Regions from separate parts of the Streptomyces sp. NPDC092369 genome, predicted to be linked through region 2. Evidence: riboswitches for the same ligand, from Rfam matches in the RefSeq annotation. Region 2 holds a riboswitch; the other holds the start of a gene.
The links. A riboswitch is a leader RNA that binds a small molecule or an ion and turns the genes downstream of it on or off. The one in region 2 is predicted to bind glycine.
Positions count from the first base shown of each region.

Region 1: it holds a riboswitch for glycine, as region 2 does, so the genes downstream of both, gcvP (aminomethyl-transferring glycine dehydrogenase) here and gcvT (glycine cleavage system aminomethyltransferase GcvT) in region 2, are expected to answer to the same signal.

Region 1 is NZ_JBIVQP010000007.1:653,095-668,815, reverse strand. Features, by position in the region: gene ACIQI8_RS37985 (sugar phosphate nucleotidyltransferase) at 1-1,236, shown strand, start outside; gene ACIQI8_RS37980 (DUF881 domain-containing protein) at 1,335-2,243, shown strand; gene ACIQI8_RS37975 (small basic family protein) at 2,240-2,572, shown strand; gene ACIQI8_RS37970 (DUF881 domain-containing protein) at 2,578-3,441, shown strand; gene ACIQI8_RS37965 (FHA domain-containing protein) at 3,503-4,408, shown strand; gene ACIQI8_RS37960 (MerR family transcriptional regulator) at 4,428-5,165, shown strand; gene ACIQI8_RS37955 (bifunctional nuclease family protein) at 5,250-5,723, shown strand; gene ACIQI8_RS37950 (MerR family transcriptional regulator) at 5,939-6,622, shown strand; gene ACIQI8_RS37945 (DNA polymerase IV) at 6,690-8,096, shown strand; gene ACIQI8_RS37940 (PRC-barrel domain-containing protein) at 8,321-8,698, opposite strand; glycine riboswitch at 8,812-8,907, shown strand; gene gcvP (aminomethyl-transferring glycine dehydrogenase) at 9,084-11,969, shown strand; gene ACIQI8_RS37930 (molybdopterin-binding protein) at 12,036-12,455, opposite strand; gene ACIQI8_RS37925 (ABC transporter ATP-binding protein) at 12,483-13,691, opposite strand; gene ACIQI8_RS37920 (ABC transporter permease) at 13,783-14,664, opposite strand; gene modA (molybdate ABC transporter substrate-binding protein) at 14,664-15,491, opposite strand; gene ACIQI8_RS37910 (molybdopterin-binding protein) at 15,709-15,721, opposite strand, start outside.
Region 2 is NZ_JBIVQP010000003.1:368,196-383,916, reverse strand. Features, by position in the region: gene ACIQI8_RS18630 (LysR family transcriptional regulator) at 1-363, opposite strand, end outside; gene ACIQI8_RS18625 (family 2A encapsulin nanocompartment shell protein) at 622-1,560, shown strand; gene ACIQI8_RS18620 (family 2A encapsulin nanocompartment cargo protein cysteine desulfurase) at 1,563-3,473, shown strand; gene ACIQI8_RS18615 (LLM class flavin-dependent oxidoreductase) at 3,628-4,650, shown strand; gene ACIQI8_RS18610 (L-serine ammonia-lyase) at 4,709-6,076, opposite strand; gene glyA (serine hydroxymethyltransferase) at 6,157-7,416, opposite strand; gene gcvH (glycine cleavage system protein GcvH) at 7,431-7,808, opposite strand; gene gcvT (glycine cleavage system aminomethyltransferase GcvT) at 7,906-9,021, opposite strand; glycine riboswitch at 9,171-9,267, opposite strand; gene ACIQI8_RS18590 (AAA family ATPase) at 9,416-10,090, shown strand; gene ACIQI8_RS18585 (enhanced serine sensitivity protein SseB) at 10,234-11,025, shown strand; gene ACIQI8_RS18580 (enhanced serine sensitivity protein SseB C-terminal domain-containing protein) at 11,234-11,989, shown strand; gene ACIQI8_RS18575 (ABC transporter permease) at 12,324-13,331, shown strand; gene ACIQI8_RS18570 (ABC transporter substrate-binding protein) at 13,402-15,198, shown strand; gene ACIQI8_RS18565 (ABC transporter permease) at 15,310-15,721, shown strand, end outside.

The sequences.
Region 1 (15,721 bases), on a different contig from region 2:
ACCACCGCACGCGATCACTCGCGTGGTGCTCGTGCGCTCAAGCGGGCGGTCATTTCCGCCCTGCAGGCCAGCGCCATCGACGTACGCGACCTGGAGAACGTACCGCTGCCCGTGGCCCGGCAGCAGACCGCTCGCGGTAGCGCCGGCGGGATCATGATCCGGACCACTCCTGGAGTGCCGGATTCCGTGGACATCATGTTCTTCGACGGGCGGGGAGCCGACCTGTCGCAGGGCAGTCAGCGGAAACTGGACCGGGTGTTCGCGCGGCAGGAGTACCGGCGCGCGTTTCCCGGTGAGATCGGGGACCTGTATTTTCCGGGCAGCGTCTTCGACTCGTACACGGGTTCGTTGCTGCGGAACGTCGACACCACCGGGGTCGCCGATTCCGGGCTGAAGGTCGTGGTCGACGCTTCGAACGGCAGTGCCGGGCTGGTGCTGCCCAGCCTGTTGGGCAAGTTGGGTGTGGACTCGCTGACCATCAACCCTGGCCTGGACGAGTCCAGGCCTACGGAGACCGGGGATGTGCGGCGGTCGGGGCTGGTGCGGCTCGGTGAGATCGTGGCGTCCTCGCGGGCCGCGTTCGGAGTGCGCTTCGACCCGGTCGGTGAGCGGCTTTCGCTGGTCGACGAGAAGGGCCGGATCGTCGAGGACGACCGCGCGCTGCTCGTCATGCTCGACCTGGTGGCCGCGGAGCGGCGCAGTGGGCGGGTGGCACTCCCGGTGACCACGACGAGGATCGCCGAGCAGGTGGCGGCCTACCACGGCACTCAGGTGGAGTGGACGACGACCTCGCCCGACGACCTGACCCGGGTGGGGCGTGACGAGACCACCATCTTCGGTGGTGACGGCAAGGGCGGCTTCATCGTCCCTGAGTTCAGCAGCGTCTTCGACGGTACGGCGGCTTTCGTACGGTTGATCGGACTGGTGGCGCGGACGCAGCTCACGCTCAGCCAGATCGACGCGCGGATTCCGCGTGCGCATGTCCTGAAGCGGGATCTGGCGACTCCGTGGGCGGTCAAGGGACTTGTGATGCGGCGGGTCGTCGAGGCGGCCGGAGAGCGCTTCGTGGACACCACCGACGGTGTGCGTGTGGTGGAGACCGACGGGCGCTGGGTGATGGTGCTGCCGGACCCTGCCGAGGCGGTCACCCATCTGTGGGCCGAGGGGCCGGACGACGCGTCCGCCCAGGCGCTGCTCGACGAGTGGTCGGCGGTCGTGGACAGCGCCGGCCGCTGAAAGACGAAGCACGCGTGCGTGCCGGACAAGTGTCCCCAAGGGGGCCTGTCCGGCACGCCGGTGGGGCCATTCGGAGGTAGCGGCCACGACGTGCGACGATGTGCGGCATGCCGCAGCAGCCCCCCATTCGGAGGACACCCACGCGCCGTCCGGACGCGTCCATGTCGCTGCTCACCAACGTCATGGATCACAGCCTCGACGACGGCTATGCCGAGGCGGCTGACCGGAAGAAGGCCGCGGGGGCCGGTGGCATGCCCAAGACCCTCCGCGCCAGGCTGGGTCTTGCCGCAGGGCTGGTGCTCGCGGCGCTGGTCGTCACCGTGGGTGCGGCGCAGGCGCGCGTGGCGGCTCCCGTCGTGGCCAAGGAGCGCGAGGAACTGATCGACCGTATCGATCGGGAGACCGACGCGGCCGACAAGTTGGAGGGCTCCGTCGACAAGCTGCGTGACGACGTGGGCGATCGGCAGCGGGCGGCCCTCAAGAAGAGCGGTGGCGAGGACCAGTCGGAGCTCGTGGGCATCCTGTCGGGTGCTGTCGCTGTCCATGGTCCGGGCGTGAAGCTCGTCGTGAACGACGCGAAGGAAGCCACCACCGGCGGCGACGGCAACCCGCGCGAGACCAACGGGTTTTCCGACACGGGTCGGGTGCGCGACCGGGACATGCAGCGCGTGATCAACGGGCTGTGGGAGTCCGGTGCCGAGGCCGTCTCCATCAACGGACAGCGGCTGACGGCACTGTCGGCGATCAGGGCCGCGGGTGACGCGATACTGGTCGACAACAAGCCACTTGTTCCGCCGTATACGGTGCTCGCCGTGGGGGACGGCAAGCGCTTGAGCACCAGGTTCCAGAACAGTGCCGACGGGCTGTATCTGCATGCCCTGCAGGAGAACTACGGGATCCGGACCGCCATCTCCACGGAGGCCGACGTCCGGTTGCCCGCCGCACCGAGTGTGATCGTCCGTACCGCACAGCCGAACACCGAGAAAAACGAGAAGGGCACATCGTGATCGCCGTACTGGGCCTCGTCGTGGGAGTCGTGGCCGGCCTCTTGGTCCGGCCCGAGGTTCCGGCGGTCGTCGAGCCTTATCTGCCGATCGCCGTCGTGGCGGCGCTGGACGCCGTCTTCGGCGGTCTGCGGGCCATGCTCGACGGCATCTTCGACGACAAGGTCTTCGTGGTGTCGTTCCTGTCCAATGTGGTCGTGGCCGCGCTGATCGTGTTCCTGGGCGACAAGTTGGGCGTGGGCGCTCAGCTGTCGACCGGTGTCGTCGTCGTCCTGGGGATCCGCATCTTCTCGAACGCCGCCGCGATCCGCCGGCACGTCTTCCGGGCGTGAGGCCGATGAGCGAGAACGAAGAGACGCCGGAGACGACGCCCGAGCACAGGCTGCGCAAGGAACTGCCCGAAGAGGTGCCCGCGACGGTTTCCGAGGCCGCCGAGCCGGCGGAGGCCGCGCAGACGCCCTCCGAGCCGACGCCGGGGCTGACCGGGCGCCAGCGGCTGGCGAAGGGTGTCTGGCCGCCGCGCGTCACCCGGGCCCAACTCATCGTCGCCGTACTGCTGTTCGGGCTCGGCTTCGGGCTGGCCGTGCAGGTCGCCTCGAACAGCGACAGTGACAGCGCCCTGCGTGGAGCACGTCAGGAGGATCTCGTTCGCATTCTCGATGAACTGGACGACCGTACTCAGCGTCTTGAGGACGAGAAGCAGGGACTGGAGAAGCAGCGCGACGAGCTGGAGAACAGCTCGGACCAGGCCGAGGAGGCCCGCAAGCAGACCGTCGAGAAGGAAGGGCAACTCGGCATTCTGGCGGGCACCGTGGCCGCGCAGGGACCTGGCATCACGATGACCATCGACGACACGAAGGGGACGGTCGAGGCGGACATGCTGCTCGACGCGATCCAGGAGTTGCGCGCGGCCGGCGCGGAGGCGATCCAGGTGAACGGCGTGCGAGTCGTCGCGGGCACCTACCTGACGGACTCCGACAAGAGCGTGAGCGTCGACGGGAACAAGATCAACGCGCCCTATCGTTTCAAGGTCATCGGCAAGCCGGAGGACCTGGAGCCGGCGCTCAACATCCCTGGAGGCGTGGTGCAGACTCTCGAGAAGGAGCAGGCCACCGTTACCGTCGAGCGGTCGACCAAGATCGTCGTGGACGCCTTGCGGGCGGCGAAGCAGCCTGACTACGCTCGGTCGTCCTCTCAGTGAACCGGCGGTGCATGGGGGCCGTCCGGCAGGGGCATGAGGTTGCGGGGGGTCGGCGCACCGAATGGGTGGTGCGTGGTGGAAACTGTCTGGTGGATACGGACGTTGTGAGGATGTCCGGGTCGGCCGGTGTATGCAATCAGGGTTCGTCCTGCCCCACGGGCGGGTCTGTTTCGGTCAAGGGGAATCGCCCGTGAAGTTGTTTGCGAAGTTGTTCGGCAAGAGCGCGCGAGAGGGTAGCGACAATGCGAACGCGACCGCTCGTCATCGCGCACAGCCAGACGCGGAAGGCGAGCGTCCGCTGTTCCGGGACCAGGTGGGCGGTCAGGGTGGCGACGTTTTCGGAGGTCAGGGCGCGCCGTCTGTTGACCCTGCGCAGTCCGGCGGCATAGGTTTCGGGCAGCCGTCAACCTCAAGTACGGGTGGAGGGTTTTCCCCTATGTCGGCCCTGGTGTGTACGAGGTGCGGTCACCGCAACGCGGAGAACAGTCGCTTCTGTTCCAACTGCGGTGCGCCGTTGCGAGGCGGCGCCGAGCGGCCGTCCGAGACGACTTCGACGATCTCCATCTCCGGTCTCGAGGCGTACGACGCCGAGGTGACCGGACAGACGCAGATTCCGGCGCTCTCTCCCGAGGCGCAGGCCGCGGTGGACGCGCTGCCGCTGGGCTCCGCGCTCCTCGTGGTGCGCAGGGGACCCAACTCGGGTAGCCGCTTCCTGCTGGACGGTGACCTGACCACGGCCGGGCGTCACCCGCAGAGCGACATCTTCCTGGACGACGTGACGGTCTCCCGCCGGCACGTGGAGTTCCGCCGCGCCGCGGACGGTTCGTTCACGGTGGCCGACGTGGGCAGCCTGAACGGCACGTACGTCAACCGCGAGCGGATCGACTCGGTCGCGCTGAACAACGGCGACGAGGTGCAGATCGGCAAGTACCGGCTGGTGTTCTACGCGAGCCAGCGAGGCTACTGACCCTCCACGGAGAAGGTCCATGCTTCATACACCGAGCGGCGGGGCCGGACACGGCGCCGCCGCCGCGGACAGTGGACTGATGAGCATCGGCACGGTGCTGAACGTGCTGCGCGACGAGTTCCCCGAAGTCACCATCTCCAAGATCCGTTTCCTGGAGTCGGAGGGGCTCATCGAGCCGCAGCGGACCCCCTCGGGGTACCGCAAGTTCAGCCCCGGAGACGTCGAGCGCCTCGGTCACGTCCTGAGGATGCAGCGGGACCACTATCTGCCGCTCAAGGTCATCCGTGAGCACCTGGACGCCATGGAGCGCGGTGAAGCCGTACTGCTGCCCGCAGTGGGACGTCAGCGGGACGGTGAGCCCGCCCTGGAGGCCCACGAGGGGCCCACGGCCGCCCGGATCGGCCGGGACGAGCTGCTGGCGGCGGCCGGCATCGGCGAGCAGGAGCTAGAGGAGTGGGAGTCGTACGGGCTCGTCGGGCCGTTGCCGGACGGGGCGTACGACGCGGAGGCGGCCACCGTGGCCGTGCTCGTCGTCGAGCTGGGCCGGTTCGGGATCGAGCCGCGACACCTTCGGGTGATGAAAGCGGCCGCGGATCGCGAGGCAGGGCTCGTGGACCAAGTGGTCGCCCCGTTGAAACGCCATCGCAATCCGCAGACCAGGGCCCACGCGGAGGCCCGTACGAAGGAGCTGGCGGCGCTCACCGTACGGCTGCACGCCGCGCTCGTGCAGACCGCGCTGGGCGTGCGCCTGCCCTGAGCCGGGCGCCACGCGGCGGCCGGATCATCCCCCCGTTCCCTGCCCGACTACCCAAACGTCCCGGGCACGTCCTAGGGTTGCTGTGTGAACGAGCTCGATGTCGTAGGTGTCCGGGTCGAAATGCCCTCCAACCAACCGATCGTGCTCCTGCGTGAAGTGGGAGGCGACCGTTACCTCCCCATCTGGATCGGGCCGGGCGAGGCTACGGCGATCGCCTTCGCCCAGCAGGGCATGGCCCCCGCGCGACCGCTGACCCACGACCTGTTCAAGGACGTGCTGGAGGCAGTCGGCCAGGAGCTCACCGAAGTGCGCATCACCGACCTGCGCGAAGGCGTCTTCTACGCCGAACTGGTCTTCGCCAGCGGGGTCGAGGTGAGCGCGCGCCCGTCCGACGCCATAGCGCTGGCGCTGCGCACGGGCACGCCGATCTACGGCAGCGACGGGGTGCTGGACGACGCCGGCATCGCGATCCCGGACGAGCAGGAGGACGAGGTGGAGAAGTTCCGCGAGTTCCTCGACCAGATCTCACCCGAGGACTTCGGCACCAGCAGCCAGTGAGACGCGGGGCGCGGACGAAATGCCGGCAATTGCCGGAGGCCACTGCGAGCGTCCTGGGCCTTGCTCCGGGCACATTCGGCTAGCCTTTCCCCGCGGTTGGGTGCGGGAAACCACTCCTAGGGTGATTATCACCCGGCGTGCCGAGTGTGGCGATCGTTGACGCACCCCTGGTGACTGCCTACCGTCGTGAAGGCAGGTCAAGGACGGAGGTCGGCGTGAGAAGCAGCGGCGACGGTACGGCTGGGGGTGCCCCGGGACACGGTCTCGGGGAGAGCGGTCCGTACCCTCCCCCAAGCTCTCAACTGCGTTCGAGTTGGGGGGATCCCCATCACAGCAGCGCGCCCGGCCACGTCCCGCAGCGGCCGGCGGCCGTGCCGAGCAGCGGAGGGGCGACGTCCATGGCGTCCGAGCAGATCGGCTACCGAGGTCCTACGGCCTGCGCGGCCGCTGGGATCACCTACCGCCAACTGGACTACTGGGCTCGCACCGGGCTCGTGGAGCCGAGTGTGCGGCCCGCCCACGGATCGGGCACGCAGCGGCTCTACAGCTTCCGGGACGTCGTCGTCCTGAAGATCGTCAAGCGGTTCCTGGACACCGGTGTGTCCCTGCAGAACATCCGCACCGCGGTCCAGCATCTGCGCGCGTGCGGTTTCCGGGACCTGGAGCGCATGACGCTGATGAGCGACGGCGCCACGGTCTACGAGTGCACCTCGCCGGACGAGGTCCACGCGCTGCTCCAGGGCGGCCAGGGCATCTTCGGGATCGCCGTCGGTGTGGTGTGGCGGGACGTCGAGAGCGCGCTCTCGCAGCTGCACGGCGAGCGCGTCGACACGGGCGAGACGCTGGTCGGGAACAATCCCGCGGACGAGCTGGCACGGCGCCGCAACCGGGCCGTCTGAGCGGCTCGAGGCGGCACCCGGCGGTCGTGCGGGTGCGTTGTCAGTGGCGTAGTGCAGCATCGGAGATGTGAGAAACGCGCCCACGATCCTGCATCTCGACATGGATGCCTTCTACGCCTCGGCGGAGCAGGCGTCCAAGCCGAGTCTGCGCGGGAAGGCCGTCGTGGTGGGCGGGCTCGGGCCGCGTGGGGTGGTCGCGACCGCCTCGTACGAGGCACGGGTGTTCGGGGTCAGGTCCGCGATGCCGATGGCCCAGGCGCGGCGGCTCGCGCCGAACGCCGCGTATCTGGTGCCGCGCTTCGGGTTCTACCGGGCGATCAGCGAGCAGGTCATGGGGCTGCTGCACTCGTTGTCGCCGCTGGTGGAGCCGCTCAGCCTGGACGAGGCGTTCGTGGACCTGGAGACCGATGGAGCCGCCTGGGACCGGGCGTCGGCGCGGCTGGTCGGGGAGAAGCTGCGCGCGGACATACGGGCGGTCACGGGGCTGACCGGATCCGTCGGCCTGGCCGCGTCCAAGATGCTCGCGAAGATCGCCTCCGAGGAGGCCAAGCCGGACGGCCTGGTGCTCATCGAGCCGGGGACCGAGAGGGCTCTGCTCGGGCCGATGCCGGTGCGGATCCTGCCGGGGGTGGGGCCGGCGACGGGGGACCATCTGCGGCGGGCCGGGATCACCACGGTCGACGATCTCGCCGAGGCCGGTGAGGACGAGTTGGTGCGGCTGTTGGGGAAGGCGCACGGGCACGGGCTCTACGCGATGGCGTTGGCGCGTGACGATCGGCCTGTCGTCGCTGAGCGGGGGACCAAGTCGGTGTCGGTCGAGGACACGTATGACGTGGACATCCATGACCGGGTGCGGGTGGGGCTGGAGGTGCAGCGGCTGGCGGATCGGTGTGTGCGGCGGTTGCGGGCGGCGGGGTTGTCCGGGCGGACGATCGTGCTGAAGGTGCGGCGGTACGACTTCTCGACGTTGACTCGGTCCGAGACCTTGCGAGGGCCCACGGATGATCCGGGAGTGGTGCGGGAGGCTGCCGGGCGGTTGTTGGAGTCTGTGGACACGACCGGGGGTGTGCGGTTGCTGGGGGTGGGGGTCAGTGGGCTTGCCGACTTCACGCAGGAGGATCTTTTTGCGCAGGCGGCGGGGGCGAGGGTGGGGGCGGGGAGCGGTGCGGATGCGGAGTTCTCTGATGCGGAGGTTGAGTCGGGGGAGGCGGAGGTGGTCGAGGAGCAGGTGGTTGCTGCTGCTGAGCGGCGGTGGCCTTCGGGGCATGATGTGCGGCATGCGCAATTCGGGCATGGGTGGGTGCAGGGGAGTGGGCTGGGGCGGGTGACTGTGCGGTTTGAGACGCCGGGGTCCGAGCCGGGGCGGGTGCGGACGTTTCGGGTCGATGACCTTGAGTTGGAGCCGGCGGATCCGTTGCCGTTGGTCGAGGGGGGCGGAGGGGCCGGGGTTTCGGTGGACGGGGTCCGGACGTGAGCGTCGGCTCTGGCGGGGCGGGGCGTTGCGCAGCCCGGCGTTGCGGGGTGCCGCCTGCGCCCACCCGTGCCGCCCCAGCAGCACGACTGCCCGCAGGCTGGTCGGGTGGGGGGGTGGGCGGAGTTGTGCCGCGGAGCCACAACGGCAGGACTGCCCGCAGGCTGGGCGGGTGGGGGCGGCGGGGGACTGTCCGCAGGCTAGGCGGGTTTTATTGGCCGGAGGCCTCAGGCGTCCGCGTCCTCTGTGCCTGCCAGCTTGCCGAAGTCTCTGTCCGGGAACGTTGGTGGGGGTGCTGTGTCGAGGCCGTAGTGGTGGTAGAGCTGGAGTTCTTGTTGGGGGGAGAGGTGGCGGCCCACTCCGAAGTCGGGGGCGTCTTTGATGAGGGCGCGTTCGAAGGGGACGTGGAGGGTGCCTTCGACCAGTTCGCTGGGCTCCAGGGGGACGAAGGCGTCCCGGGAGAAGAGGCCGGTGCGTATGGCGGCCCACTCCGGCACTCCGGTCGCGTCGTCGAGGTAGATCTCGTCGATCGTGCCGATCTTGGTGCCGTTGCGGTCGAACGCCTTGCGGCCGATCAGGTTGCGTGGATCGATGTCGGTCTGCACGGGGCCTCCACGTGGTCGCGACGCACTCGTAAACTCTACAAAAGAGCACATTGGTGATGGTGGCCACTCGAAGGCCCGTGCGGTGCGCTCGCTGATAGGCTGGGAGCGGCTGCTGACCCCGTGCGGGAGAGTCCTCCAGACATCATCGGAGGCGCCGAAGGAGCAAATCCTCCCCGGAATCTCTCAGGCCCACGTACCGCACGGACGAGGTCACTCTGGAAAGCAGAGCGGGTGTCGAAGGCCTCCGCTCTCACCGACGGTGAAAGCCGGGCTCCTTCGGGATGTCCGGTGAAGCTCTCAGGTCGAGATGACAGAGGGGGAGGCCGTCGGGGTACCCGTGCCGTGGTACCCCCCGAAGGTCGTGACCGACCAGGAGGCCTCCGCAATGACCGCCCATCGCACTCCGCTCTCCGAGCTCGAAGCGGGAATCCCGTTCGAGCAGCGCCACATCGGGCCCGACCAGGAGGCGCGGGCCAAGATGCTCGCGCAGGTCGGCTACGGCTCGCTGGACGAGCTCACCGCCGCCGCGGTGCCCGACGTGATCAAGAACGCCGATGCCCTGGACCTGCCCGGTGCGCGCACCGAGGCCGAGGTGCTGGCCGAGCTGCGGTCGCTCGCCGATCGGAACCAGGTCCTCGACTCCATGGTCGGCCTCGGCTACTACGGGACCTTCACCCCGCCCGTCATCCTGCGCAACGTGATGGAGAACCCGGCCTGGTACACGGCCTACACGCCGTACCAGCCGGAGATCTCGCAGGGCCGACTTGAGGCACTGCTCAACTTCCAGACCATGGTCGCCGACCTCACCGGCCTGCCGACCTCCGGCGCCTCGCTGCTCGACGAGGGCACGGCCGCCGCCGAGGCCGTGGCGCTGTCCCGGCGCATGGGCAAGAACAAGAAGGGTCTGTTCCTGGTCGACGCGGACGCGTTGCCGCAGACCATCGCCGTGATCCAGACGCGGGCCGAGCCGGCCGGCGTGGAGGTCGTGGTCGCCGACCTCGCCGACGGCATCCCGGCCGAGGTCGCGGAGCGGGAGATCAACGGCGTTCTCGTCCAGTACCCCGGCGCCTCCGGTGTCGTACGGGACATCAAGCCGTTGATCGACCAGGCGCACGGGCTCGGTGCGCTCGTCACCGTCGCCGCCGATCTGCTGGCGCTGACGCTGCTGAAGTCGCCCGGCGAGCTGGGCGCGGACATCGCCGTCGGTACGACGCAGCGGTTCGGTGTGCCGATGGGCTTCGGCGGACCGCACGCGGGCTACATGGCCGTACACGAGAAGTTCGCGCGCAGCCTGCCCGGGCGGCTCGTGGGTGTGTCCGTGGACGCCGACGGGCACAAGGCCTACCGGCTCGCGCTGCAGACGCGTGAGCAGCACATCCGTCGGGAGAAGGCCACCAGCAACATCTGTACCGCGCAAGTGCTGCTCGCCGTCATGGCCGGCATGTACGCCGTCTACCACGGGCCCGAGGGCCTCCGGGTGATCGCGCGGCGCACCCACCGCTACGCCACGATCCTGGCGGAGGGGCTAAGGGCCGGCGGGGTCGAGGTCGTGCACGGGACCTACTTCGACACGCTCACCGTGCGCGTGGAAGGGCGGGCCGCCGAGGTCGTCGCCGCCGCGCGGGACAACGGGGTCAACCTGTACCTCGTCGACGCCGATCACGTGTCGATCGCCTGTGACGAGACGACCGCGCGGGCCCAACTGCGTGCCGTGTGGGCTGCGTTCGGGGTCGCGGGGGACGTGGACGCGCTGGACGCGGTTGCCGGGGAGACGATTCCGCAGGCGCTGTTGCGGAGCGACGAGTTCCTCGTTCACCCCGTCTTCCAGCAGCACCGTTCCGAGACGGCGATGCTGCGGTACCTGCGCAAGCTGGCCGACCGTGACTACGCGCTCGACCGCGGCATGATCCCGCTGGGCTCCTGCACGATGAAGCTCAACGCGACCACGGAGATGGAGCCCGTCACCTGGCCCGAGTTCGGGCAGCTGCACCCCTTCGCGCCCGCCGAGCAGGCGCAGGGCTATCTGACACTCATCCGGGAGCTGGAGGAGCGGCTCGCCGAGGTCACCGGGTACGACAAGGTGTCGCTGCAGCCCAACGCCGGGTCGCAGGGCGAGCTGGCGGGGCTGCTCGCCGTACGCGGATATCACCGTGCCAACGGGGACGAGCAGCGGACCGTGTGTCTGATTCCGTCGTCCGCGCACGGGACCAATGCCGCGAGCGCCGTGATGGCGGGCATGAAGGTCGTCGTCGTGAAGACCGCCGGGGACGGCGAGATCGACGTCGAGGATCTGCGGGCGAAGATCGAGCAGTACCGCGACGAGCTGTCGGTGCTGATGATCACGTACCCGTCGACGCATGGTGTGTTCGAGGAGCATGTCGCGGACATCTGCGCGCAGGTCCACGAGGCCGGTGGGCAGGTGTACGTCGACGGCGCCAACCTCAACGCCCTTGTGGGGCTTGCCAAGCCGGGGCACTTCGGCGGGGACGTCTCGCACCTGAATCTGCACAAGACGTTCTGCATTCCGCACGGTGGTGGCGGTCCCGGTGTCGGGCCGGTCGGTGTGCGCGAGCACCTGGCGCCGTACCTGCCGAACCACCCGCTGCAGCCGGCGGCCGGGCCCGAGACCGGTGTGGGGCCGATCTCGGCCGCGCCCTGGGGGTCGGCCGGCATTCTGCCGATCTCGTGGGCGTACGTCCGCCTCATGGGCGGCGAGGGGCTGAAGCGGGCCACGCAGGTGGCGGTGCTCAGCGCCAACTACATCGCCAAGCGCCTGGAGCCGCACTACCCCGTGCTCTACACCGGGCCCGGCGGGCTGGTCGCGCACGAGTGCATCATCGATCTGCGGCCGCTGACCAAGGCGACCGGTGTGAGCGTCGACGACGTCGCCAAGCGGCTGATCGACTACGGGTTCCACGCGCCGACGATGTCCTTCCCGGTGGCCGGCACGCTGATGATCGAGCCGACCGAGTCCGAGGACCTGATCGAACTGGACCGGTTCTGCGAGGCGATGATCGCCATTCGCGCGGAGATCGAGAAGGTGGGGGCGGGGGAGTGGCCCGCGGACGACAATCCGCTGCGGAACGCTCCGCATACGGCGCGTGTGTTGGGCGGTGTCTGGGAGCACGCGTACACGCGTGAGGAGGCCGTGTTCCCGGGCGGGGTCTCGGTGGCCGACAAGTACTGGCCGCCGGTTCGGCGTATCGACCAGGCGTTCGGTGACCGGAACCTGGTGTGCTCCTGCCCGCCGTTGGATGCGTACGAGGACTGACAGCGCTGGATGGACGGAGAGGGCTCCTGCCGGATGTACGTCGGCGGGAGCCCTGCTGTTTCCGCGTCAGGTCGTCGACAGGGAGACTTCCGTCGACTTGATCAGCGCGACCGCGGGGTCGCCGGTCTTGAGGGCGAGGTCGTCGACTGCCGCGCGGGTGATGGCGGCGGTCAGGGCGCCGCCGTCAACGTCGATCTTGACCGAGGCCATCGCTTCGCCGGTGGTGATCTCGGTGATCGTGCCGGGGAGTTGGTTGCGGATCGAGAGGCCCGCGACTGGTCCTGTGGCGAGGGAGACCTCCGTCGACTTCACCAGGGCGCGGACGGGGGTGCCGGGGGCGAGGGCGAGGTCGGTGACGGCTTCGCGGGTGATCGCGGCGGTGAGGCTCTGGCCGCCGGTGAGGAGGATGCCGACCGTGGCCATCACCTCGCCGGGGGTGACGGTGGTGACGGTGCCGGGGAGCTGGTTGCGGATGCTGAGGGTCATGGCCCTCACCGTAGGCCTTGTGAGTGCTTATGCCGGGTACGCGTGTGTCTGCGTCGCCTTGACCGTCGCCCAGACCGAGGCGCCGGGGTGCAGCTCGAGTTCGGCCGCGGCGACCGTGGTGAGGTCTGCGGCGAGGGGGAGTTCGCCGGTGAGGTCGGCGCGGATCTGGTCGCCGTGGGTTTCCAGGCCCGCGACTTCGCAGTGCCAGAGGTTGCGGGCGCTGGTGGAGGTGGGGCGGGTGCGGTGGAGGGTGACGGCGCTGGGCGGGAACGCGACGAAGACCTCGCCGGTGAGGTCTTCCGCGGTGGTGATCTCGGTACCGGAGCCTGGGTCGAGGGTGACTGTGTGGCCGTCCGCGTGGCCCTTGTAGAGGTTGAGGCCTACGAGTTGGGCGATGTAGTCCGTGCGGGGGTGGCGGGCGATGTCTGTGGGGGTGCCTTCCTGGACCACGCGGCCGTCCTCGATGACCACGAGGCGGTCGGCCAGGACCATGGCGTCCAGGGGGTCGTGGGTGACGAGGACGGCTACTGCCTCGAACTCGGCCAGGTGGTGGCGGAGTTGGGTGCGGATGTCGAGGCGGGTGCGGGCGTCCAGGGCGGCCAGGGGTTCGTCGAGGAGGAGCAGGCGGGGGTTGGTGGCGAGGGCTCTTGCCAGGGCTACGCGTTGGGCCTGGCCGCCGGAGAGGTGGCGGGGTTTGGTGGTGGTGTGCGCTTTCAGACCCATGCGGGTCAGCCAGGTTGCCGCTTGGGCTCTTGCTTCTTTTTTTGTTGCGCCGTGGCAGCGGGGGCCGAAGGCGACGTTGTCCAGGGCGGTGAGGTGGGGGAAGAGGAGGTAGTCCTGGAATACGACGCCTACGGGGCGGGATTCGGGGGGTGTGCGGTGCAGAGGCGTGCCGTCGAGGTGGAGGTGGCCGGAGGTGAGGGGGGTCAGGCCGGCGAGGGTGCGTAGGGCGGTTGTTTTGCCTGCGCCGTTTGGGCCCAGCAGGGCTACTACGTCGCCGGGGGCGGCGGTGAGTTCGATGTCCAGGCGGAAGGTGTTGAGGTCTACGACGAGGTGGGCGTGCAGGCCGGTGGTCGGGTGCGGGTGCGGGTGCGGGTGCGGGTGCGTGGAGGGTGCCCGGCCTTCGGCCGGGGAAGAGCTCCCACCCGCACCACCCGTACTTCTTTCGTTGTCGGGTGCGGGTGGCCCCAGTGGGGGCTTCGCGCCGTCGGCGGCCGCGGGGGGAGTGTTCGTCATCAGGGGGTCATCCAGCGGGTGTTCGTAGACGAGCCGTCAGTCCCGTGAGCGCTCGCCTTCGGCAGGACGTCGTCGCTCCAGACCGTCCCCCTCACGCCGGACTCACCCACCGCTCCCGTAGCGCCGCCAGGACCGTGATCGAGACCGCCAGGAGGACCAGGCTCAGGGCGATGGCTGCTTCTGGGTTGTTCTGGAGGGCCAAGTAGACCGCCAGGGGCATGGTTTGGGTGCGGCCGGGGAAGTTGCCGGCGAAGGTGATCGTCGCTCCGAATTCGCCCAGGGCTCGGGCCCAGGCCAGGACGGCGCCTGCCGCGATGCCTGGGGCGATCAAGGGGAGGGTGACTCGGCGGAACGCCGTGAAGCGGGAGGCGCCCAGAGTTGTGGCTGCCTCCTCGTAGCGGGGGTCCGCCGCGCGCAGGGTGCCTTCCACGCTGATGACCAGGAACGGCATCGCCACGAAGGTCTCCGCCACGATGACGCCCGTCGTGGTGAAGGGGAGCGTGATGCCGAACCAGGCGTCCAGCCACTGGCCGACGATGCCGTTGCGGCCTAGGGCCAGGAGCAGGGCTACGCCGCCCACCACGGGGGGCAGGACCAGGGGGAGGGTTACCAGGGCTCGTACCAGGCCGCGGCCCGGGAAGTCCGTGCGGGCCAGCAGCCAGGCCAGGGGGACTCCGATCACCAGGCTTGCCGCCGTCGCCGCTGTGGCGCAGAGGAGGGACAGGCGGAGTGCCTGCCATACCTCCGTGCTGGTGAGTTGGGTGGAGAGGGCGCTCCACGGGGCTCGGACCAGCAACGCGATCAGGGGGAGCAGGAGGAAGGCCAGGCCCAGGAGGGCGGGGAGCAGGAGGGGGAGGGGGACGCCTCTGGTCACGCCTGTGCCTACGCCTCTGCTCACGCCCTTGCGGACACGCCTTCGCCGCGGGCCGGACTCCAGGGTCTCGGCCGCGGCGTCGGACGCGTCGCTCGGGATCACGGCTTGAGGAATCCGGCCTCGGTCAGCACCTTCTGGCCCTCGGCGGACTGCACCAGGGCGATGAACGCCTTGGCCGCCGCCGCGTTCGGCGCGTCCTTGAGGAGGGTGATCGGGTAGTCGTTGATGGCGTCCGACGATTCAGGGAAGTCCACGCCTTCCACCTTGCCACCCGCCGCCTTCACGTCCGTCTTGTAGACGACCGCGGCGTCGGCCTCCTTCAGGACCACCTTGTTGAGGGCGGACTTGACGTCCTCTTCGTAGGAGACCGGCGTGAGCTTCAACTTGCCTGCGTCCAGGGCCTTTTGAGCGGCGGCGCCGCAGGGCACCGTCTTGTCGCACAGGACGACCTTGAGGCCCGACCTGGTGAGGTCCTTGAGAGAGGCGACCTTGTCGGGATTGCCCGGCAGGGTGGCGATCTCCAACTGGTTGCGGACGAAGGTGGCGGGCGTGCCGACGCCGTCACCCTTGTCCGTCACGATCGCCATCGTCTTGGGACTGGCCGAGGCGAACACGTCGGCCGGGGCGCCGCCCGTGATGCTCGCGGCCAGCGAATCGCTGCCGCCGAAGCTGAAGGTGACCTTGGTGCCCGGGTACTGCTTCTCGAACTCCTTGCCCAGCGTCGAGAAGCTCTCCTGGAGCGAGGCGGCGGCGAAGACGGTGACCGTGCCGGACAGTTTCGGCGACGAGGAGGTCGACGCCGAGGAGTCCGACTTGGTGGAGTCGGAGTCCGAGTCGGAGGAGCACGCGCTCAGGGCCAGCAGCGCGGCGGCTCCGGCACCTGCCACTTGCAGGGTCCGGCGGGTCCTGCGCGCGGAACGGGTCATCACGGGTCCACTCCCTCTGTCTTCTCGTGGAGGAACCCCTCGGGCGCCTCCCGTGCGCCGATCATACTGGCGCATTTGCGAGGCGTAAGTCTCCTGTCGCATCGCATGAGCTGGAGCGATGCCGATGTGGGGTGGCATGTGCGTTCGTACGGGAGTGATGTGCCGGGTGGGTCGGATGTGGCTTTACGGGAGTGATCTGCCGGGTGAGTCCACCGAGTCACGTGCGGTCG
Region 2 (15,721 bases):
GACACCGGGATGCGCGGCGGAGATGCGGGCCGCCGCGAGCGGCACCAGGGTGGCCAGCGCCGAGGGGAAGGCGGCCAGCCGGACCCGGCCGGTGCGCAGTCCGGCCAGTTCGTCCAGTTCCGCGTGCACCGACTCGACCTGCGCGAGGATCGACTCGGCGCGCTCCACAAGGAGCCGGCCGGCGTCGGTGAGCCGGATACCGCGCCCCATCCGCTGCAACAGCGGGACGCCGACCTCGGCTTCCAGCTTGGCGAGTTGATGGCTGACCGACGGCTGGGCGTAGTGCAGCGACTCCGCGGCCGCCGTGATCGAACCCTCACGGGCGACGGCGACCAGCACACGCAGCCGACTCAGGTCGATCATGCGCGAATGATAGCCCGCGTCGATGAAAGCCTCGAAAACACGCATTGGACCGTTACCGGGGCCGCTGCGAGGGTGAATCGATAGTTGGTGCGAGTGAGTTCGACCGCACCCCTCTTGCACGTATCCCGTCCCGTACGTATCCCGTCCCGTACGTATCCCGTCCTGCACGTACCCGGACGTTTCCGTATGTATCCCTGTCGGTGATCTCACCTCTCACGCGTGCCCGGTTCCGGGCGCGGAAGCGGAAGGAGACGCTGTATGACCACTGTTGTGAATCCACCGTCGCGTTCGATGTCGGTGGGCGACCGCGCGGCACGGACCCTGGCGAACGCCACCAAGACCGTCCCGCAGATGACGTCCATCACGCCTCGCTGGCTGGTGCACCTGATGTCCTGGGTGCCGGTCGAGGCCGGTATCTACCGGGTGAACAAGGTCGTTCATCCCGAGTCGGTACGGATCGAGTGCGACAACTACGACGAGTCTCCGCTGCCCGACACCTTCGTCGACTACTCGCCGGAGCCCCGCGAGTACCGGCTCAAGGCCGTCCAGACGGTCCTCGACCTGCACACCCGGATCGCCGACCTGTACTCCAGCCCGCACAACCAGACCGCACAGCAGTTGCGGCTGACCATCGAGGCGGTGAAGGAGCACCAGGAGGGCGAGCTGATCAACAGCCCGGACTACGGGATGCTGGCCAGCGTCGCGGACGGGCAGCGGATCTCCACGATGGCCGGGCCGCCGACCCCGGACGACCTGGACGCCCTCATCACCAAGGTGTGGAAGCAGCCCGCCTTCTTCCTCACCCACCCGGAGGGCATCGCCGCGTTCGGCCGGGAGTGCACCCGGCGCGGTGTGCCGCCGGCCACGGTCAGCATGTTCGGCTCGCAGTTCATCACCTGGCGCGGACTTCCGATCATCCCCTCGGACAAGGTCCCGCTGGAGAACGGCAAAACCAAGTTCCTGTTGCTGCGCACCGGTGAGTCGCGCCAGGGCGTGGTGGGACTCTTCCAGCCCGGACTCTCGGGAGAGCAGGGGATGGGTCTCTCGGTCCGCTTCATGCAGATCGACCGCAGCGCCATCGCCTCCTATCTGATCTCCCTGTACTGCTCGCTCGCGGTGCTCACCGAGGACGCGCTCGCGGTGCTCGACGACGTCGAGGTCGACAAGTTCCATGACTACGCCCCGAGTTACCGGTAGCCATGACTACGCCCTCACCCACCGACAACGGATCCGCCCCGGCGTGGCTGCCTGACGAGGAGACGCTGAGCCGGCTGGCCGGTGAGTTCTTCCGGGCACTGCCCGGGCAGCCGACGGACGGCGGCGCCGACATGGGAACGGACGTGGGTACGCACATGGAGCCCCCGGTTCCCGACGGCCACCCGACCCCGGCGCCGGTCCTCGAGGGGCACCCACAACGGCAGCCGGTCCAGCCGGTCCAGCCGGAATGGCCGACGCCGACCGGTCTGCCGATCCAGTCGGAGTGGCCCGCGCCCACCGGCCTGCCCGCCGCGGACCCGCCCCCTCCCGCGCCCACCGCCGGAATGAGCCCGCCCTCAGGGCCGCCCCCGACCAGCGCTCCGGCCACGTTCGCGGCGAGCGCGCCCGGCCTCGCCGGACCCACCCCAGAGGTGCCGGCCCCACCGGTGACCCCCGGTTCCGCCGGGCCGTACTACTTCCTCACCGAGGCACCCGGCTTCCCCGCCCAGCCGCCGGAGCTGCCCGGCTTCGGGCACCTGGGGCTGCCGCCCCTCCCGCCCCTCTTCGAGTCCGGGCCGGCGACGGCCACGACAACGCCGTACTACTTCCTCCGGGAACCCGGCGCACCGGGCGTGCCCGACGTACCCGGCGCCCCCGAGGGGCTGCCGCTCGACCCGCACCCGGCGTTCGACGTGCACGCCGTGCGGCGGGACTTCCCGATCCTGTCCGAACTGGTCAACGGGCGTCCGCTGATCTGGCTGGACAACGCGGCGACCACGCAGAAACCGCAGGCGGTGATCGACCGGCTGGCCGAGTTCTACTCGCGCGAGAACTCCAACATCCACCGCGCGGCACACGAGTTGGCGGCCCGCGCGACGGACGCGTACGAGGGCGCGAGGAACACCGTCGCGCGGTTCGTCGGGGCGGGTTCCGCCGAGGAGATCGTGTTCGTGCGGGGCACCACCGAGGCGATCAATCTGGTCGCCAAGGCGTGGGGGCCCAGGAACCTCCGCGCGGGCGACGAGATCGTGCTCTCCCACCTGGAGCACCACGCCAACATCGTGCCCTGGCAGATGATCGCGCAGCAGACCGGTGCGGTGATCAGGGTGATCCCGGTCGACGACGACGGGCAGGTGCTGCTCGACGAGTACTCCGCGCTGCTGTCCGACCGCACCAAGCTGGTCGCGGTCACCCAGCTCTCCAACGCACTCGGCACCGTCGTACCCGTCGAGCAGATCATCGCGACCGCGCACCGGGCCGGCGCGCGCGTCCTGGTCGACGCGGCGCAGTCCGTCCCGCACCTGCCGATCGACGTCTCGGCGCTGGACGCGGACTTCCTGGTGTTCTCCGGGCACAAACTGTTCGGACCGACCGGGATCGGCGTGCTCTACGCCAAGCGCGAGGTCCTTGAGGACATGCCTCCGTGGGAGGGCGGCGGCAACATGATCACCGACGTCACGTTCGAGAAGTCCAGCTACCAGCCGCCGCCGGGCCGCTTCGAGGCCGGCACCGGCAACATCGCCGACGCGGTGGGCCTTGCCGCGGCCATCGACTACGTCGAGCGCATCGGCCTGCCGAACATCGCCGCCCACGAGCACACCCTGCTCGAACACGCCACCGAGGGCCTGCGCGGGGTACCCGGACTCCGGCTGATCGGCACGGCCCCGAACAAGGCGAGCATCGCGTCCTTCGTCCTGGACGGCTACGAGCCCGCCGAGGTCGGCACCGCCCTCAACGAGGAGGGAATCGCGGTGCGTTCGGGCCACCACTGCGCGCAGCCGATCCTGCGCCGGTACGGCCTGGAGGCCACGGTCCGCCCGTCGTTCGCCTTCTACAACACGCACGAGGAGGTGGACACGCTGATCACGGTGGTCCACCGGCTGGCGGGTCGACGCGGCGGTCACCACCGCTAGCCCGAGCGCGCCACCGGATCGCTTCACCTGCACGCCGCTGCCCGGACGGGATCCCGTTCGGGCAGCGGCACGTCGTTCCCGCACGTCCGACCCCGCCGGCACCCAGCACCGACACCAGGGGAATCAAACGTGGCCGTCGAACGCTCTGGCCTGCGTGAAAAAGATAGGTTTCCTCTCGTTCGGTCACTGGTCGCCGAGTCCGCATTCCAAGACCCGGTCCGGCGCCGACTTCCTGCATCAGTCCATCGATCTGGCGGTCGCCGCCGAGGAGCTGGGCGTGGACGGCGCGTACTTCCGCGTGCACCACTTCGCGCAGCAGGCGGGCAGCCCGTTCCCGCTGCTCTCGGCCATCGGCGCGCGGACCTCGAAGATCGAGATCGGCACCGGCGTGATCGACATGCGCTACGAGAACCCGCTGTACATGGCGGAGAACGCGGGCGCGGCCGACCTCATCTCCGGCGGCCGGCTGCAGCTCGGCATCAGCCGCGGTTCACCGGAGCAGGTGATCGACGGCTGGCGCTACTTCGGCTACGCCCCCGAGGAGGGGGAGACCGGCGCGGACATGGCACGCCGGCACGCCGAGGCGTTCCTCAAGGTGATCGAGGGCGAGGGCTTCGCGCGGCCGAATCCGCGGCCGATGTTCCCCAACCCTCCGGGGCTGCTGCGTGTCGAGCCGTACTCCGAGGGGCTGCGCGAACGGATCTGGTGGGGCTCCAGCTCGAACGCGACCGCGGTCTGGGCCGCGAAGCTGGGGATGAACCTGCAGAGCTCCACGCTCAAGGACGACGAGACGGGCGAGCCGCTGCACGTCCAGCAGCGCAAGCAGATCGAGGCGTACCGCGAGGCGTACAAGGAGGCGGGCCACACGCGCGAGCCGCGGGTGTCCGTCAGCCGCAGCATCTTCGCCCTGACCGACGACGTGGACCGTGCCTACTTCGGCCGCGACCGCAACTCGCGCGACCAGATCGGCATGATCGACGACACGACCAGGGCGATCTTCGGCCGCTCGTACGCCGCCGAGCCGGACGTCCTGGTGAAGCAGCTCCAGGAGGACGAGGCCGTCCAGGCCGCTGACACCCTCCTGCTGACCGTCCCCAACCAGCTCGGGGTCGACTACAACACCCACGTGCTGGAAAGCATCCTGACCCAGGTCGCACCGGAGCTCGGCTGGCGCTGAACGCTCTGCCGCCCTGCGTGCGGGGCGGCTCGGCAGCGTGCCGGTACCTCCCTCGCCGTCAGCACTCGATGATGTTCACCGCGAGCCCGCCCCGGGCCGTCTCCTTGTACTTGACGCTCATGTCCGCCCCGGTCTCCTTCATGGTCTTGATGACCTTGTCGAGGGAGACCTTGTGCGAGCCGTCCCCCCGCATCGCCATCCGCGCCGCCGTGACCGCCTTGACCGCGGCCATGCCGTTGCGTTCGATGCAGGGGATCTGGACGAGGCCGCCGACGGGGTCGCAGGTGAGGCCGAGGTTGTGTTCCATGCCGATCTCGGCCGCGTTCTCGACCTGTTCGGGGGAGCAGCCCAGGACCTCGGCCAGGGCGCCCGCCGCCATCGAGCAGGCGGAGCCGACCTCGCCCTGGCAGCCGACCTCGGCGCCGGAGATGGAGGCGTTCTCCTTGAAGAGCATGCCGATCGCGCCGGCCGCGAGGAGGAAGCGGACCACGCCGTCCTCGTCGGCGCCGGGCACGAAGTTGATGTAGTAGTGCAGGACGGCCGGGATGATGCCGGCGGCGCCGTTCGTCGGGGCGGTCACGACCCGGCCACCCGCCGCGTTCTCCTCGTTCACGGCCATCGCGTAGAGCGTGATCCACTCCATCGCGTGCGCCAACGGGTCGCCCTCGGCGCGGAGTTGGCGGGCCGACATGGCCGCACGGCGGCGCACCTTGAGGCCGCCCGGCAGGATGCCCTCGCGGGCCATGCCACGGGAGACGCACGCCTGCATCACCCGCCAGATGTCGAGCAGCCCCGCGCGGATCTCCTCCTCGGTGCGCCAGGCGCGCTCGTTCTCCAGCATCAGGGCGGAGATCGACAGGCCCGTCTCCTTCGTCAGGCGCAACAGCTCGTCGCCCGTGCGGAAGGGGTACTTGAGGACCGTGTCGTCCAGCTTGATGCGGTCCGCGCCGACCGCGTCCTCGTCGACGACGAAGCCGCCGCCCACCGAGTAGTACGTCTTCGACAGCAGCTCGGCGCCCTCGGAGTCGAACGCCCACAGGGTCATGCCGTTGGCGTGGTAGGGCAGGGTCTTACGGCGGTGCAGGATCAGTTCGTCGTCGAAGGAGAACGGGATCTCGTGCTCGTCGAGGAGCCGGATCCGCTTCGCCGCCTTGATCGCCTCGACCCGCTCGTCCGCCCCCTCCACGTCCACCGTCCGCGGGGAGGCGCCCTCCAGACCGAGCAGCACCGCCTTGGGCGTGCCGTGCCCGTGGCCGGTGGCGCCGAGCGAGCCGTACAGCTCGGCGCGGATCGACGCGACGGACTCCAGCAGCCCCTCGTTGCGCAGCCGGCGTGCGAACATCCGGGCCGCGCGCATCGGGCCCACCGTGTGGGAGCTGGACGGGCCGATGCCGATCGAGAACAGGTCGAAGACCGAGATGGCCACGGGAACTCCTCAGAACGCTTGGTGGTGCGGGGTGGGGCACCGCGCTCACCTTCCAGTGTGCGCGGTGCCCGAGGGGCCGACTACAGCCCGGGGTACAGCGGGTGTTTCTCGGCGAGCGCGGTCACGCGCGCCTTCAGGGCGTCCGCGTCGTACGCGGGCTTGAGCGCCTGCGCGATCACGTCCGCGACCTCGGCGAAGTCCTCGGCCGTGAAGCCGCGGGTGGCCAGCGCGGGTGTACCGATGCGCAGACCCGAGGTCACCATCGGCGGACGCGGGTCGTTCGGGACGGCGTTGCGGTTGACCGTGATGCCGACTTCGTGAAGCCGGTCCTCGGCCTGCTGCCCGTCAAGGGCGGACTCCCGCAGGTCGACCAGGACCAGGTGCACGTCGGTGCCGCCGGACAGGACGTTCACCCCGGCCTCGCGCGCGTCGGCCGCGGTGAGCCGCTCGGCGAGCAGCCGGGCACCCTCCACCGTACGCCGCTGGCGCTCCTTGAACTCCTCGCCGGCCGCGACCTTGAAGGAGACCGCCTTGGCCGCGATCACGTGCTCCAGGGGACCGCCCTGGAAGCCCGGGAAGACGGAGGAGTTCAGCTTCTTCGCGAACTCCTTCTTCGCCAGGATGATCCCGCCGCGCGGACCGCCGAGGGTCTTGTGGGTGGTGGAGGTGACGACGTCCGCGTACGGGACCGGGTTCGGGTGCAGACCCGCGGCCACCAGGCCCGCGAAGTGCGCCATGTCGACCCACAGATACGCCTCGACCTCGTCGGCGATCCGGCGGAACTCCGCGAAGTCCAGCTGCCGCGGGTACGCCGACCAGCCCGCGATGATCACCTTGGGCCGGTGCTCCTTGGCGAGCTTCTCCAACTCGGCCATGTCGACCAGACCGGTCGCGGAGTCCACGTGGTAGGCGACCACGTCGAACTGCTTGCCGGAGAAGTTCAGCCGCATCCCGTGGGTGAGGTGGCCGCCGTGCGCCAGGTCGAGCCCGAGGATGGTGTCGCCGGGCTTGGCCAGCGCGAACAGGGCGGCCTGGTTGGCGGAGGCGCCCGAGTGCGGCTGCACGTTGGCGTACTCGGCGCCGAAGAGCTCCTTGACCCGGTCGATCGCGATCTGCTCGACCACGTCGACGTGCTCGCAGCCGCCGTAGTAGCGGCGGCCCGGGTAGCCCTCGGCGTACTTGTTGGTGAGGACCGAGCCCTGGGCCTCCATGACCGCGACGGGCGCGAAGTTCTCGGAGGCGATCATCTCCAGCGTGGACTGCTGGCGGTGCAGCTCGGCGTCGACCGCGGCGGCGACGTCCGGGTCCAGCTCGTGCAGGGGCGTGTTCAGTGCGGACATGCGTCTGTGACCTCTCAGCCAGCCGTCTCGGCGGTGTACTCGTCGGCCGACAGCAGGTCGGCGGGCTCCTCGGTGATGCGCACCTTGAAGAGCCAACCGCCCTCGAAGGGGGCCGAGTTGACCAGCGACGGGTCGTTCACCACGTCCTCGTTGATCTCGGTGACCTCGCCGCTGACCGGCGAGTACAGGTCGCTGACCGACTTGGTCGACTCCAGCTCGCCGCAGGTCTCGCCCGCGGTCACCTCGGAGCCGACATCGGGGAGCTGGGCGTAGACGACGTCACCGAGCGCGTTGGCCGCGAACTCCGTGATGCCGACCGTCGCGACGCCGTCCGCGGCGGCCGACAGCCACTCGTGCTCCTTGCTGTAGCGCAGCTGCTGGGGATTGCTCATGGCCTGAATTCTCCTGTACGCGGGGGAGTGTCGGTGGAGGGGTGAAGAGGGGGAGGAACGGAGGGGGAAGAGGTGCGGGGGAGCACTGCGGAAAGTGTTACTTCCGGCGCTTGTAGAACGGCAGCGCCACGACCTCGTACGGCTCGTGGCTGCCCCGGATGTCCACGCCGACACCGGACGTGCCGGGCGCCGCGTGGGCCGCGTCGACGTAGGCCATCGCGATCGGCTTGCCCAGCGTGGGGGAGGGGGCGCCGGAGGTGACCTCGCCGATCACCTGGCCGTCGGCGACGACCGGGTACCCGGCACGCGGGACCCGTCGGCCCTCGGCGACCAGGCCGACCAGGACGCGAGGCGGCTGCGAGGCGGCGCGCTCGGCGGCCGTCTCCAGAGCCGTACGCCCGACGAAGTCGCCCTCCTTCTCGAACTTCACCACCCGGCCGAGCCCGGCGTCGAAGGGGGTCAGCTCCGTGCTCAGCTCGTGCCCGTACAGCGGCATGCCCGCCTCCAGGCGCAGCGTGTCCCGGCAGGACAGACCGCAGGGGACCAGGCCGACGCCCTCGCCGGCCTTGGTCAGCGTCTGCCACAGCTCGACGGCGTGCTCCGGCTTCACGAACAGCTCGAAGCCATCCTCGCCGGTGTAGCCGGTGCGCGCGATGAGGGTGGGGACGCCGGCCACCGTGCCGGGCAGACCGGCGTAGTACTTCAGGCCGTCGAGGTCGGCGTCGGTGAGGGACTTGAGGATGCCGGGGGACTCGGGACCCTGGACGGCGATCAGCGCGTAGGCGTCCCGGTCGTCACGCACCTCGGCGTCGAATCCGGCCGAACGTTCCGTCAGCGCGTCGAGCACGACCTGGGCGTTGGAGGCGTTGGCGACGACCATGTACTCGGTCTCCGCGAGGCGGTAGACGATCAGGTCGTCCAGGATGCCGCCGTCGGCCCGGCAGATCATGGTGTAGCGGGCGCGGCCGACGCCGACGGAGGCGATGTTGCCGACCAGGGCGAAGTTCAGGAGCTGCGCCGCCTGCGGACCGGTGACGGTGATCTCGCCCATGTGGGAGAGGTCGAAGAGCCCGGCCTTCGTGCGGACGGCGAGGTGCTCGTCGCGCTCGGAGCCGTAGCGCAGGGGCATGTCCCAACCGGCGAAGTCGGTCATGGTCGCGCCCAGCGAGCGGTGCAGGGCATCGAGCGCGGTGTGACGGGGTTCGGTGCTCATCGGACGTGAATCTCCCAAGGCATGACGGCGAGGTCGTTCCTCCCCATCTGTCATCGGAACCTGAGAGGTTCGTCATGACCGCACGGGACATGACTTGCACCTTGGGTGGGGCCACCGGAGGAAACCGGGGACCCGCTTTTCAGATGTGCCTCGCCCGCGCGGTAACGGGGCCTGAGAGATTCAAGGGAGGGACTTGCTCCTTCGGCGCCCGGGTACACGTACCCGGGACTCTCCCGCGCGGATTCAAACGGCCGGTATGCAGTTGGCGCGCACATCATCGCACAGGCTCTGTAACAGGCTTGTGGCCGGAACCGAACGGAACCGGGAGACACCGTGGATTACCTTCTCTTTACATTCGGTGGGGAGAAGCTTTCCTGACCCCGCAGGGAGGACGATCACGGTGACAAGGACCACGGCGTACGCCACGACCTCGGGCGTCGCCCTGCCCAAGCAGCCCGCGGCCCCTGCCCGGGAGCGCTGCGCCGAGCGGCCGGCCCCGGTCGTCCGCGACCTGCGCGAGCGCTCGGGCCGCAGCCCGCACGCCCTGCTCTTCGGCCCCCGCGACCTGGTCGTGATCACCGGCCTGCCCGGCAGCGGCAAGTCGACGCTGATGCGGCGCGCGGTCAGGGGCGTACGGATCGACTCCCAGGACGCCCGCGACCGCTGGGACACCCGGGCACCCCGCTTCCTGCCGTACGCCGTCTACCGCCCACTGGTCCGCCTCGCCCACTACGCCGGTCTCGGCCGCGCCCTGCGCGCCGGCGCCGGCGTCGTCGTGCACGACTGCGGCACCCAGGCCTGGGTCCGCGGCTGGCTGGCCCGCGAGGCCCGGCGGCGCGGCGGCATCCTGCACCTGGTCCTGCTCGACGTACCCCCGCGCACCGCCCTGGCGGGCCAGCGCGACCGCGGCCGAGGCGTCTCCCGCTACGCCTTCCTGCGCCACCGCACGGCAGCCGGCCGCCTGATCCGCTCGGTGGAACGCGGCGACCTGCCCGAGGGCGTCGGCTCGGCGGTCCTCCTGGACCGGGACGCGGCGGACGTGCTCCGCCGGATCGGCTTCACGGGCTGAGAGTGGGGCGGCCGGGGGTGGTGGGCCTGGCTGGACCGGTGGGTCGGAACGGGGCGGTGGTGTGCGCCGAGCCGGCCGCCAGGGGCCCCGTACCCGTTAGCCTTTGCTGCCACAGCGGTACTTCACAGCAGGCGGTCGGACAGATGGACTTCCCAGCGGATCTCCCCGCGGACTTTCCCATGCAGGCGCACCCCCATCCGCACGGCGGATGGCCCGGCAACGAGCTGGAGGAGGTGCTGTCGGCGTCCCTCGGCGTGCCCACGGCGGGCGGCCGGATCATCGAGGTGCTCAGCCGCGGCTTCCTCTGGATCCCGCTGCCCAGCGGCGGCGGTCCGCACAGCGGTCCGCTGGACCTGCCCACGCTGGAGATCGAGGGCCAGGCGTACGTCCCGGTGTTCAGCTCCGAGGAGCAGTTCCGCCATGTCGTCGGCTCGCACATGTCGTTCACCATCGCGCCCGCCGTCGAGTTCGCCCGGGGTCTGCCCCCGCAGGTCGGCATCGCGGTGAACCCGGACGGCATGGTCGGCATCCCGCTCCCGCCGGCCGCCGTCGCCGAGCTGTGCCGCATCGGCCGCACCCCCCTCGACGGCCCCACCTCCGGCGGCCGCGTCCGCCTCTTCGAACCGGACTGGCAGGACGACCCGGTCGACTTCCTCGCCGCCGCCTCCGCCGAGTTCGAGTCGACTCCCGTGATCCGCACGGCCCGCCGCTGCCTCGCGGCGATCGAGACGGCGGACCCGGTGATGTTCGTGGGCGTCGAACTCTCCGAATGGGAGGGCGACCTGCGAGCCATCCCCTTGGAGGCACTGGGCCGGGCCCTGGCCAAGTCCCCGCCGCAGTGGGGGGTCAACCTCGTCCTCCTGGACGTGACGGACGACCCGGTGGCGACGTGGATGCGCCAACAGGTCCGGCCCTTCTACCAACGGCCCTTCTGATCGCCGTAGGGGTAGCCGACTCAGGGGCGCGGGGCTGTGCCAATATGCGGCTCCGCCGCGTGGGCGCGACCAGCCACAATCAACCCGCACTCGCCAACGCACATCAGGCCAACACCCCGTAGGCGCATAAGCTGTCACAGAAACGCGGGGTCACTTCGAAGGGGCGGTAAGACACGTGAGCGCGAGCCTCAGCGGCAGCGTGGAGCACATGCTGCGCCAGGTCACGCCAGGGCGCTACGACGCCTACGAGGCCCTGCTCCGCGCCCTCGCGACCCCCGGCGCAGGCCAGGTCTGGATGCTGCTGTGGCACGGCCAGTCCGGCTCCCCGGACGCCCAGTACGGAAACATGGAGGTCGAAGGGCACGGCTACGCCCCGTGCGTCACCTCCGCCCAGGAGCTGTCCGCCAGCGGCTGGAACCGTTCGTACGAGGTCGTCGACGGCGTCGACGTGGCCCGCACGCTCTACCCCGACCACTTCGGCCTGTGGCTCAACCCGCACGCCCCCGGCGGCGGCGTCGGCATCCCGTGGCTCGATCTGCGCCGTATCGCCACCGGCCTGGAGCGCCAGCCCGCGGGCCCGCTGCGGCTGTCGGAACCCGGTATCGAGATCCCGCAGTTCTACGCCCTGCTCGCGCACAACGCCCACCGCACCCCGGCCGTGCGCGCCCTGCGCCGCGCCTGGGTGCAGCCGGCGCTCGGGGCGCCGTACCTCGCCATCGGTCTCGATGTGTACGACACCTCGCCGCCGGCCGTGGACGCGGTACGGGCGATGATGCAGCAGTCGATCGGCGCGGTCCCGGAGGGACTGCCGGTGTCGACGGTGGCGATGTCGGACGAGGACGACCCGGTCGCGATGTGGATGCGGGAGGGTGCCCGGCCCTTCTACGACCGTGAGGCGCACGCGGCCCCGGCGCAGGCCCCCGCGGCCGGGTACGGCTATCCACCGGCGCCTGGCGGATACTGAGAGGGCGCCCGCTGGTCCAGACCGGTGCACCCATTGGTCCGGACTGGAGAAGTGGTGGGTCTGCGCGCGTAGATAGCGGCGGAAGATCCGTCCGATTCCTGAATGTCCTGATTCGCCCGCGTCCGACCCCCGTTACCCGCTGTCCGGATAACGGAACCCTCCTGACCTCATCACGTTTACGCATCCTTTCACCGTCAAGTCTGGCAACAGATCGCCAAAGCGTTGAAGACTCCCGCACCAGGGGCTCTTTCTGCCCCGAGTACGACGGACTGATCACGCCGCTACAGCGGCAAGTGCGGGCCGGCTACCGCCGGTTGAGAGGGGTCCCTGCCAGATGACGGCACCATTGCACGAGCCGACCGCGGAAGCGGCCCCGAGTGCGGCCGAGGAAGCGGCGGCCGCGACCGCCGGCGCCAAGACCGTTCAGGGACGTTCCCTGGGCCGGATCGCCTGGGAGCGCCTGAAGCGGGACAAGCTCGCCCTGACGGGCGGCATCGTGGTGGTCGTCCTCATCGTGGTCGCCCTGCTCGCGCCGGTGATCACCAACCTGCTGGGGCAGGACCCGGACGCCTACCACGAGAACCTGATCGACCCGCTGTTCGGCACCCCCACGGGGTCCCTGGGCGGTATCAGCGGCGACCACCTGCTGGGCGTCGAGCCGGTCAACGGCCGCGACATCCTCGCCCGCATCCTCTACGGCGCCCGCGTCTCGCTCCTGGTGGGCTTCCTGTCCGCCGTCGTCGCGGTCGTCCTGGGCACCGTCCTGGGCATCCTGGCGGGCTTCTTCGGCGGCTGGGTGGACTCGCTCGTCAGCCGCGTGATGGACGGCCTGCTGGCCTTCCCGCAGCTGCTCTTCACGATCGCCCTGGTCTCCGTGATGCCGAACGAACTGCTGGGCCTTTCCGGGTCCAACGTGCGCGTCTTCGTGATGATCCTGGTCATCGGCTTCTTCGGCTGGCCCTACATCGGACGCGTGGTGCGCGGCCAGACGCTCTCGATGCGCGAGCGCGAGTACGTCGAGGCCGCCCGATCACTGGGCGCCGGGCGGTTCTACATCCTGTTCAAGGAACTGCTGCCCAACCTCGTGGCGCCGATCATCGTCTACACGACGATGATGATCCCCACCAACATCCTCACCGAGGCGGCCCTCAGCTTCCTGGGCGTGGGCGTCAAGCCGCCCACGTCGTCCTGGGGACAGATGCTGTCGAGCGCCATCGACTACTACGAGTCGGACCCCATGTACATGGTGGTCCCGGGTGTGGCGATCTTCATCACCGTCCTTGCCTTCAACCTGTTCGGCGACGGCGTGCGTGACGCGCTGGACCCGAAGGCGTCCCGCTGAAAGAGCCGTACCCAAATCGTCCCGTGGCACCAACACGGGGTCTCTCATCTAATCCGGAGGATCCGAGATCGTGACTACCCAACGCACCTCAGGGCGGCGGAAGAAGGCCTTTGCCGCCGCTGCTGCGGTCGCCGCACTGCTGACCACGGCGGCGTGCGGCGGCAGCGACGACAACGGCGGCGGCGGTTCGAAGACCGGCGCGGCCGGCTTCGACGCGGCCAACAACAAGGTCGCCCAGGCCTCCCTGGCCAAGAAGGGCGGCACGCTGCGGTTCGGTGGCGCCCAGGATGCCGACTCGTGGGACACCACGCGTGGCTACTACGGCTTCATGTGGAACTTCGCGCGCTACTACAGCCGCCAGCTGGTCACGGGCAAGACGGAGCCGGGCAAGGCGGGCGCCGAGCTCACCCCGGACCTCGCCACCGGCCTCGCCAAGGTCTCGGACGACGGCAAGACGTACACGTACACCCTGCGTGACGGCATCACGTGGGAGGACGGCAAGCCGATCACGTCCAAGGACGTGAAGTACGGCATCGAGCGTGTCTGGGCGCAGGACGTGCTGTCCGGCGGCCCGACGTACCTCAAGGACTTCCTGGACCCCAAGGGCGAGTACAAGGGTCCCTACAAGGACACGTCCAAGGACAAGCTCGGTCTGAAGTCCATCGTCACCCCGGACGACAAGACCATCGAGTTCCACCTGCCGAAGGCCAACTCGGACTTCCAGGAGGTGCTGGGTCTGGTCTCGGCCTCCCCGGTCCGCCAGGACAAGGACACCAAGTCCAAGTACGGCCTCAAGCCGTTCTCCTCGGGCCCGTACAAGTTCGAGTCCTACAGCCCCGGCAAGAGCCTGACGCTGGTGCGCAACACCGAGTGGAAGCAGTCCTCGGACCCGATCCGCAAGGCGTACCCGGACAAGATCACCGTCCAGTTCTTCTCGGACGCCAACCAGCTGGACCAGCGTCTGCTCAACGGTGACCTGGACCTGGACATCAACCAGACCGGCATGTCCCCGCAGGGCCGCACCACCGCCCTCAAGGAGCACAAGGCCAACCTGGACAACCCGGTCTCGGGTTACATCCGCTACGCGACCTTCCCGCAGAGCGTGAAGCCGTTCGACAACGCCGAGTGCCGCAAGGCCGTCATCCTCGGTGCGGACCACGTCTCGCTGCAGACCGCTCGTGGTGGCCCGGTCGCCGGTGGTGACATCGGCACCAACATGCTCCCGCCGTCCGTCCCGGGCTCCGAGGGCCAGAAGTACGACCCGTACAAGCTGGCCGGCGCCAACAAGAACGGCAACGTCGAAGAGGCCAAGGCGGCTCTGAAGGCGTGCGGCAAGCCGAACGGCTTCTCCACCACCATCGCGGTGCGCAACAACAAGCCGGTCGAGGTCGCCACGGCCCAGTCGCTCCAGGCGTCGCTGAAGAAGATCGGCATCAACGCCCAGATCGACCAGTTCGACGGCTCGCAGACCACCGGCATCATCGGTAGCCCCTCGAACGTGCAGAAGAAGGGCTACGGCATCATCATCATGGGCTGGGGTCCGGACTTCCCGACCGTCCAGGGCTTCGGTCTGCCGCTGTGGGACAGCAAGTACATCGTGCCGAGCGGTAACAACAACTTCGCCCTGATCAAGGACAAGACCATCGACGGTCTGTTCGACCAGTACGTCACCACGCTGGACGACGCGGGCAAGACCAAGATCTCGACCGAGATCAACCACAAGGTCATGGAGGGCGCGTACTACCTGCCCTTCGTCTTCGAGAAGTTCATCAACTGGCGCGGTGACAACCTCGCGAACGTCTACACGTCGGACAACTACAGCGGCATGTACGACTTCGTGAACCTCGGTCTGAAGTCCGCGAAGTAATCCCGGCACACCCGCCGAACGGCACGAAAGGCAGGTGAAGGCCGGCGCGGCGTGGTCGCGGGCCATCGGATGACCTCCGGTGGCCCGCGGCCCCGCGGCGGGCCGTAAGCTGTGCTCGCTTACCTGATCAGGCGGCTGTTCGCCGCCGCTGTGATGCTCGTGGTCATCGTGATGGTGGTCTTCGGCATCTTCTTCCTCGTCCCCAAGTGGGCGGGCGTGGACATCGCCTCGAGCTTCGTGGGCAAGCAGGCCGACCCGGCTGCCGTCGAGGCCGTGCGGCAGAAGCTGGGCCTGGGCGACCCGATCTACTCCCAGGTCTGGGAGTTCTTCAAGGGCATCTTCGTCGGTCGCACCTACTCGGGCGGCGGCGACGTCACGCACTGTGCCGCGCCGTGCTTCGGCTACTCCTTCCGCAGCGAGCAGGCCGTCTGGCCGGTGCTCACCGACCGCTTCCCGGTGACCCTGGGACTGGCGCTCGGTGCCGCCGTGCTGTGGCTGGTCATCGGTGTCTCGGCGGGTGTGC